2 regions of the Micromonospora cynarisoli genome follow, and region 2 is predicted to be linked to the other one. Evidence: riboswitches for the same ligand, from Rfam matches in the RefSeq annotation. Region 2 holds a riboswitch; the other holds the start of a gene.

Region 1 (4,408 bases), 3.2 Mb from region 2:
CCGACCACCCGTTTGCAGCCGGCCCTCCGGAGCAGTAGCCGGGCGTGGGCGAACAACGCCCGCCCCACCCCGCGCCGCCGGTACGCCGGGTCCACCGCCAGCTCGATGTTGGCGTTGTCGGTGTTGTCCAGCAGGTGCAGGTTGACCCGGACCCAGCCGACGGGCACCCCGTCGAGTCGGGCCACCGACCACCGGGTGTCGATGCCGGGCATCGGGTGCCACAGCGGTGCCTCGAAGCGTCGCCGGCACGGCGGCGGCAGGTCGGGGGATTCCATCGCCTCGACCGTGGCCGCGATCCGGTAGGCCGCGTCGAGGGTGGGTTGGTCGGTCCGGTCGATCGTCGCGACGTCCAGGGCCACGCCGCGAGTCTTTCCCGTGGACGACATCGGGGGCCAGCGGATTTCCGCTGGCCCCCGATTCACGTTGGTCGGGAGGGACGTTCGCACAACGCCTCCGGCGTTGGGTCGTAAGAACTTGAAAAGTCTCCGGCGAAAGCCCTCCCGCACGGAGCATCTTCCGCCGCCCGGTTCGTGCCGTCAAGTCCCTCCCGGTGGGTTTTCACCACCCACCGCGAAAACCCGGTCACCCAGAGATCCACTCGGACCGTCGCGCGCCCATGATCGAAACGACCGGGCCGAGAGGGTGGCGTTCCGGCACGCTGACACCGCACCGTGCGCCCCGACGAGTCGATCGTCGGAGTACGGGGTGGCGAACGGTCAGGAGAGGAGACCGGCGTCGCGGGCGGCCCGCAGGGACGGCTTGATCCGGTGGGTGGGGCCGACCTGACCGGCGACCGCGTCGATGGTCTTCAGGCCCTCGCCGGTGTTGAAGACGACCGTCTCGGCGGTCGGGTCGAGTCGGCCGGTCTCGACGAGCTTGCGCAGCACCGCCACGGTCACCCCGCCGGCCGTTTCGGCGAAGACGCCCGTGGTACGGGCCAACAGCCGGATGCCGGCGCGGATCTCCTCGTCGTCGACGTACTCCATCCAGCCGCCGGTACGCCGCACCGCCTCCAGGGCGTACAGGCCGGCGGCGGGGTCGCCGATGTTGAGGGACTTGGCGATGCCGGTCGGCCGGACCGGGGTGATGGTGTCGGTGTCGGCGTGCAGGGCGGCGGCGATCGGGTTGCAGCCTGCCGACTGGGCGCCGAACACCCGCCAGCCCCCGGCCGGGGCCTCGACCAGGCCGATCTCGACCAGCTCGGTGAACGCCTTGTCGATCTTGGTGAGCAGTTCGCCGGAGGCCATCGGGATGACCACCTGGGCCGGGATCCGCCAGCCGAGCTGCTCGGCCACCTCGTACCCGAGGGTCTTGGAGCCCTCGGCGTAGTAGGGCCGGACGTTGACGTTGACGAAGGCGGTGTCCTCGAACTCGTCGGTCTCCACCAGCTCGCCGCAGAGCCGGTTCACGTCGTCGTACGAGCCGTCGATGGCGACCAGGTCGCCGCCGTAGACGGCGGTGGTGATCACCTTGCCCTGCTCCAGGTCGCCCGGGATGAAGACCACCGAGGGCGCACCGGCGCGGGCCGCGTGGGCGGCCACCGAGTTGGCCAGGTTGCCGGTCGAGGCGCAGGCGAACCGCTGGAAGCCGAGCGCCTTCGCGGCGGTGAGCGCCACCGAGACCACCCGGTCCTTGAACGAGTGGGTCGGGTTGGCGCTGTCGTCCTTGACCCACAGCGGCGCGCTGATGCCCAGCTCGGCGGCGAGGTTGGGGGCCGCCACCAGCGGGGTCAGCCCCGGGTCGAGGGTGACCCGGGTGGCCGGGTCCTGGCCGGCGGGCAGGAGGGCGGCGTACCGCCAGATGTTCTGCGGGCCGGCCTCGATCTGCTCCCGGGTGACGCGCGCCAGCGCGGCGGCGTCGTAGTCGACCTCCAGCGGGCCGAAACACTCGTAACAGGCGTGCTGCGCGGCGAGCGGGTAACGGGCGGAGCAGGCGCGGCAGACCAGGGCGCGGGCGGGGCTGGCGGCGGTGTCGATACCGGGGGCGGCGAGCGTCGACGTCATGTCGATTCCTCTCATCTTTCCCCGCATCGCACCCTGCGGCGGGGACGGAATTGGCACCTGCCCCGCCGGACGCTCAGCGATGAGCGCGCGGGGTGGTTGCCGGGGCGTCGTCGGGCCGTATCCCTCAGCCCCTCTGGATGAGGTATGCAGTTGTGAAGCCGAGTCTAGGCAGCTTCGCGGCCATCGCCCAGCCCGCTTCCCACGGTGTGAACCATGGTGTGCGCCACTCCGCCGCCGGGCACCTGCCGACCACCCCGGTCGAGACCGATGTTTCGGGGAAGTTTCCAGCTCAACACGCCCGTACGCACCGGGCGGAGAAAGCCGTACGCCGACCCTCCGGTCGGCCCCTGACCGCGCTCCGACAGGGCGGCCCGGGCCGTCCATGGAGCCGATGACCGGCATTGCCATCGATCAGTACGGTGCGGGTCACCTGATGTCGAGAGAGGACCCCCCGGCCATGCGACGGATCCCGTTGAGCCTCACCGGTCTCGCCCTGGTCTGCCTGCTCACCGCGTGCGGGGGTGAACAGGGCACGACGGACGGGGCGGCGCCCACGGTCGACCCGTCCACCGGACCCTCCACCGCCTCGGTGCTGAACGCGGCCACGCCCGAGCCGACGCCCACCGAGGCCGAGCCGACCCCGCAGAAGAAGAGCGCCCCCAGCACCGCCCCGGCGGCCACCACCACCCTCCCGGCGCCGGTGGTCAAGGCTCCGCTGACCTGCGCCCATCTGGCGGGCGCCAAGCTCGGCAGCAGCAAGACGCCCTACAACGGCTACCCGGACTACCTGCCGCTGACCGAGGGGCAGTGGTCGGGCGAGGACGGCGCGACAGTGACGCTCCAGAAGCCCTGCGGCATCGGCGACCTCGACGGCGACGGCGCGGACGACGCGGTCGGTGTGGTCTCGCTCAACTCCGGGGGCAGCGGCACCTTCTACACCGTCGCGGTGTGGCGCAACAACGGCGGCCTGCCGGTGTTCCGGGCGCTGGCCGACCTCGGCGACCGGACCCCGGTCGTGTCGGTGAGCGTGGCCGGGCGGCGGGCCACCGTGGTCTGGTTGACCCGCGGCCCCAGCCGGGGCATGGCCGAGCTGGACATCAAGCGCACGTCGGTCTACAAGCTCTCCGGCAGCACGCTCACCGAGGTGAGCCACACCGACGCTCCCTACAACCCCTGACCGGGCGCGTCGCCGGGGCCGCCTCGTCGAGGCTCCGGCGACGCGGGTCAGTCCGTCAGACCGGCACCGAGCTGGGCTCGGACACCGGGGCCGCCGGGGCGTCGGAACGCCGGCGGCCGAGCAGCGTGTCGAGCGCCCAGGAACCCGGGCCGAGCACCGCGATCAGCAGGAACGACCAGCAGAACAGCGCGGACAGCTCGCCGCCGTTGCGCAGCGGCAGCAGGTCCTCCGGCTGGTGCACCACGAAGTAGGCGTACGCCATCGAGCCGGACGCGAGCAGCGCCGCGGGCCGGGTGAAGAGACCGGCCAGCACCAGCGCGCCGCAGACCAGCTGGATCAGCGCGGCCCACCAGCCCGGCCAGGTACCGACCGGGATGGCCTTGCCGGTCATCGGGTTGCCGCCGAACAACCCGAAGACCGACGACAGGCCGTGCAGCGTGAACAGCAAGCCGATGACGATGCGGTACAGGGACAGGGTCGGCCCGCCGAGCCGAGAGACGTTCATGGGAACCTCCATGGAAGGGATTACGTCCCACCATGATGAGGCATCGAAGCAGTTAAATCGATAAATTCTTTGTTACTGGGAAGATCCCGTTGCGAGACAATACCCCACCCCCGCAACCCGGGTCGCCCGCCCGTCGCGCCGACGCCGATCCGGCCGGCGACACCCGACACGCGGCCGGCGTCCACCCCGCCGCCACACCCACGCCGAGCGGCACCCCGAGGGCGTTCGATACGTAATGATTGTTAACTATTAATGAACTGTCATTAAATTCATACGCCATGTTTATGGTAAATGAATATGCGCACAATTCGCGTGACCGCCGGCGGGAACGTCACGGAGCGGGCGGCACCACCAGCCGGCCCGGCCGCCCCGACCCCGGCGACCCGGACGACACGGCTCCCCGACCGTCGCACCCGACCGGCACCGCCGGAGCGCCACCCCGTGACGTGCACGTCCATCGAGCGCGCCGGCAGACGTGGAGACCTGCCACCCGCCCCGGCGGCAGCCGACGCCCATCACCGTCCACCCCGGCCCGCACGCCGGCTTCGGACGACAGCAACCGGTTGGCGCGGTATTCCCGGGAGACCCCGAAAGCCAGACCCGTCAGCAATTTTCGTGGTGCCCGCTCCGGGCGTCCGGCGTCACCTCCGGGCGACCGCCCACCGCCTCCACCGACCCACCGGGCAGTTCAAAAATCCTTAACAACCCGTATCACGGTGATGA
Region 2 (4,408 bases):
CTGCTGGAAGACCATGCCGACGCGCTGCCGCAGGGCGTCCGGGTCGTCGCGCAGCACGCTGTGCCCGTCGAGCAGGACGTCACCGGAGTCCGGTTCGATCAGCCGGTTCACGGTGCGCAGCAGGGTGGACTTGCCGGAGCCGGACGGGCCGACGACGCAGGCCGTCGCGCCCCGGGCGACGTCCAGGTCGACGCCGCGTAGCACCCGGTTCGCCCCGAAGGCCAGGTGCACGTCACGGACGGCGAGGCTGACCGGGGTGGTGGTCGCGGTGCCGGCGGTCATCGGGGGTCCTCCCGGGTGGGACGCGGTTGCGGCAGGGCGGTCTCGCCGGCCAGGGCCAGCCCGCCGTCGTCGTCGGGGTCGACGGTGACCGTCCGGCCCCGGCGCAGCCGCCTGTCGATGGCGTTGACCGCATGGGTCAGCGGGACGGTCAGCAGCAGGTAGCACAGGCCGGCCAGCAGCAGCGCCGACTGGTTGCCGGTGTTGGCCGCGTAGTCCTGCCCGATCCGGAACAGTTCCCGCTGGCTGGCGAGCAGGCCGAGGAAGTAGACCAGGCTGGAGTCCTTGATCAGCGCGATCAGCTGGTTCACCCAGGCCGGCAGCACCCGGCGTACCCCCTGCGGGACGATGACCAGGCGCATCGCCTCACCCCAGGAGAAGCCGAGCGCGCGGGCCCCCTCCAGTTGCGCCGCCTCCACGCTCTGGATGCCGGAGCGGAAGATCTCCCCGATGTACGCGGCGGCGATCAGCGACAGCGCGAGGATGCCCAGCGGGTACGGATTCGGCCCCCACACCTGCATGCCGAGCGGGGCCAGGCCGACGCCGATCAGCAGGATGGTGGCGGCGGCCGGCAGACCCCGGAACACGTCGGTGTAGACCCGGGCCGGCCACCGTAGCCAGCGGGTACGGGAGATGCCCGCCACGGCCAGCGCCATGCCCAGCACCGAGCCGAGCAGGGCGGCGGAGACCGCCAGGATCAGCGTGTTGGGCAGCCCGACGGTCAGCATCTCGGGCAGCGCCTCGCGCATGGAGTCCCAGTCGAAGAAGGTCTCCCACAGGGTGCTCAACGGATCCATCGTGTTCTCCCACCGCCCCGCTCGCTGGTCTGGTCGTACCGTCAGGAGGTGGCCGACGCCGACGGCGTCGCCGCGCCGGGGGCCTTGACGTCGCCGCTGCCGGGGGTGAAGCCGGCCGGGATCGGCCGACCCGGGTAGTACTGCTGCTGGAGCCGGGTCCAGGTGCCGTCGGCGATGACCTCGTCGAGGCCCTTGTTCAGCGCCTCGCGCAGCGCGTCGTTGCCCTTGGCGACGGCGTACGCGGTGGGGGCCGGGCTCAGTTCGGTGGCCGCCACCGTGATCTTGCCGTTGCTGTCGGCGGCCGACTTCTCGCCGATCTCGGCCGGGGCGATCCAGGCGTCGGCGGTGCCGGCCTTGAGCTGGTTGATCGCCCCGTTGTAGTCGGGCACCCGCACCGGGTCGAGCTTGCGGGAGGTGGCGTAGTCGTCCTGCACGGTGCCCTGCACGACCACCACCCGCTTGCCGGCGAGCTGGTCGAAGCCGGTGAGCGGGGAGCCGGCCGGCACGTCGAGGCCGAAGTAGCCGAAGTCGTAGCCGTTGCCGAAGTCGACGGTTTTCTTGCGGGCCTCGGTGATGGTGATCGAGGAACTGCCGACGTCGAACTTGCGGTTGTTGACCTGGGAGAGCAGCGCCGAGAAGTCGGTGCCGACGAATTCGACCTTCAGCCCGATCCTGCCGGCGACGGCGACGAGCAGGTCGTTGTCGAAGCCGGTGAACGTGCCGTCCTTGAGGTAGACGTTCGGTGGGGCGTCGGTGAGCGTGCCGGCGCGCAGCACACCGGGCTGGAGCAGGCCGTACGGGTTGTCGGCCGCCTCGGTGTCGCCGCCGCAGGCGGTCAGCGCGGTGCCGGCGAGCAGGGCGGCGACGCCGAGCGCGGCGACCCGCTTCCACGCGTCGCGGGGGAGCCGGAATGTAGGCAGGGCAGGAAGGAATCGCACGGGTGTCTCCGGAAGTGATCGGGCGGCGGACACGCGCCGCCGACGGGATGCCCACCGGGCACCCCGCACGGGTGGTACGGGTAACGAAGGGTCGACTACCGGGCGCGACAGGAGTCGCTGTACACCAGCATGAGGTCGACGTGCCGGCGCCTGACCAGTCGGACGCCGACCGACCGCACGCCGGGCCGGGGCGTGCGGGTCACGCCGTGGCCGGGCGGGGCGGGTGAATGGTTCGACACGGGGTCCTCCCTGATCGGTGTCGACCTGGGTGACCAGGCCACGCTTGCACCGGGTCGTTCACCGGTGCCTGGTCCTCACCCGGAGCACCCCACCGTGGCGGAGGGTTGCCGGCCAGCGAGCCGGGGCTTGACGCTGGCGCTCATGACCTGCCCGAAATCTAGCAGCAGTGACCGGTCGGTCGTCCACCCGTTATGACGGCCCTCACGTCCGGCCCTTACCGGCGGGTGGGTCGCGCGGTGGCCGGCGGGCGGCGGGCGATATCGGCGTCGTAGCGGACCCGGGCCGCCTGCACCTCGGCCAGGTGGGTGGTGGCCCAGGCTTCCAGGCCGGAGACCAGGTCGAGCAGGCTACGGCCCAGGTCGGTGAGGGCGTAGTCGACCCGGGGCGGGACACTGGCGTGCACGGTGCGGGTGACCAGACCGTCGCGTTCCAGCCCGCGCAGGGTCTGGGTGAGCATCTTCTGGCTGATCCCGTCGATGTGCTCGGCCAGTTCGCCGTAGCGTCGTCCGCCGTCGGCGAGGGTGAGCACGACGAGCACGCTCCACCTGTCGCCGATCCGGTCGAGGACCTGCCGGCTGCCGCAGTCGCGCTGGAACGGGTCGGGTCTCATCGGCTTACTCTCCATCAGTGCGTCACAAACTTCAAGGTGCCTACTCTCCGTCGGGAAGTATCGACTCCCACCTGCGTGTTGGCCAGTACGACAGGAACACGCCACCCGAAGGAGAGCGCCATGTCCGTCGTCGTCACCGGGGCCACCGGCCACCTGGGCCGCCTGATCGTCGAATCCCTGCTGCGCCGGGGCGTACCCGCCGGGCAGATCGTGGCCCTCGGTCGCACCGTGGACCGGCTCGCCGACCTCGCCGAGCGGGGCGTCAGGGTCCGGGCGGCCGACTACACCGACCCCGACTCGCTGCGCGCCGCCTTCACCGACGCCGAGAAGCTGATGTTCGTCTCCGGCAGCGAGGTCGGCCAACGGGTGCCCCAGCACCACAACGTGATCGAGGCCGCCCGGCAGGCCGGCGTCGGTCTGGTCGTCTACACCAGCATCGCCCACGCCGACACCTCCGACCTGCTGCTGGCCGCCGAACACCGGGCCACCGAGGAGGAACTGCGCGCCTCCGGGCTGCCGTACGTGCTGCTGCGCAACAGCTGGTACCTGGAGAACTACACAGGTCAGCTGGCCGGCTACCTGGCCCACGGGGTCGCCGGGTCGGCCGGCGACGGCCGGGTCAGCGCCGCCACCCGTGCCGACTACGCCGAGGCCGCCGTCGAGGTGCTCACCACGGAGGGACACGCCGGTCAGGTCTACGAACTCGGCGGCGAGGCGTTCACCATGACCGAACTGGCCGCCGAGGTGTCCCGCCAGAGTGGACACGACGTCCGCTACACCGACCTGCCGGTGCCGGCGTACACCGAACTGCTCGTCTCCGCCGGGCTGCCCGAGCCGTACGCCGCCACCCTCGCCGACGCCGACCGGGGCATCGCCCAGGGGGCACTGTACGTGCCCGTGGAGAACCTGGAGAAGCTGCTCGGCCGCCGGCCCACCAGCCTCGCCGAGGCCCTGCGCGCCGCCGGCTGACCCGGCCGGAACGGGCGGGCGCGGCACTGGATAACCGGTGGATCGGGCCCGCCACCGGCCCGACAATGCTCCACATGGATCACCACACGCTGGTGCGGACCAGCAAACGGATCGCGCTGGCCCTGCGCCACCGACCCGCCCGGTTCGGCCTCGCCCCCGACCCGGGCGGGTGGGTGACCGTCACCGACCTGCTGGCCGCCCTGCGGATCGACCGGGCCACCCTCGACGCCGTGGTCGCCGGCAACGACAAGCAACGGTTCGCGGTGACCCGGGACGCCGACGGGGTGGAACGCATCCGGGCCAGCCAGGGCCACTCGTACCCGGTCGACCTGGGGTTGACCGCGCAACCGCCACCCGTCCGGCTCTACCACGGCACCGGGGCCGCGGCCCTCGACTCGATCCGGGCCACCGGGCTGAACCGGGGCGGACGGCACCACGTCCACCTGTCGCCGGATGTGCCGACGGCCCGGCGGGTCGGGGCCCGCCGGGGTGGCGCGGTGGTGGTGCTGACCGTCGACGCGGCGGCCATGGCCCGCGACGGCCACACCTTCTACCGCAGCGCCAACGGCGTGTGG

Evidence for each region. A riboswitch is a leader RNA that binds a small molecule or an ion and turns the genes downstream of it on or off. The one in region 2 is predicted to bind S-adenosylmethionine.
Region 1: it holds a riboswitch for S-adenosylmethionine, as region 2 does, so the genes downstream of both, thrC (threonine synthase) here and Q2K16_RS03600 (ABC transporter substrate-binding protein) in region 2, are expected to answer to the same signal.

What each region holds. Positions count from the first base shown of each region.
Region 1 covers NZ_CP130426.1:4,059,191-4,063,598, forward strand. The annotation lists gene Q2K16_RS17355 (GNAT family N-acetyltransferase) at 1-359, opposite strand, end outside; gene thrC (threonine synthase) at 717-2,003, opposite strand; SAM riboswitch class I at 2,012-2,147, opposite strand; gene Q2K16_RS17365 (hypothetical protein) at 2,461-3,180, shown strand; gene Q2K16_RS17370 (DoxX family protein) at 3,236-3,685, opposite strand.
Region 2 covers NZ_CP130426.1:890,285-894,692, forward strand. The annotation lists gene Q2K16_RS03590 (amino acid ABC transporter ATP-binding protein) at 1-282, opposite strand, end outside; gene Q2K16_RS03595 (amino acid ABC transporter permease) at 279-1,076, opposite strand; gene Q2K16_RS03600 (ABC transporter substrate-binding protein) at 1,118-2,014, opposite strand; SAM riboswitch class IV at 2,289-2,401, opposite strand; gene Q2K16_RS03605 (winged helix-turn-helix transcriptional regulator) at 2,469-2,864, opposite strand; gene Q2K16_RS03610 (SDR family oxidoreductase) at 2,985-3,833, shown strand; gene Q2K16_RS03615 (RNA 2'-phosphotransferase) at 3,908-4,408, shown strand, end outside.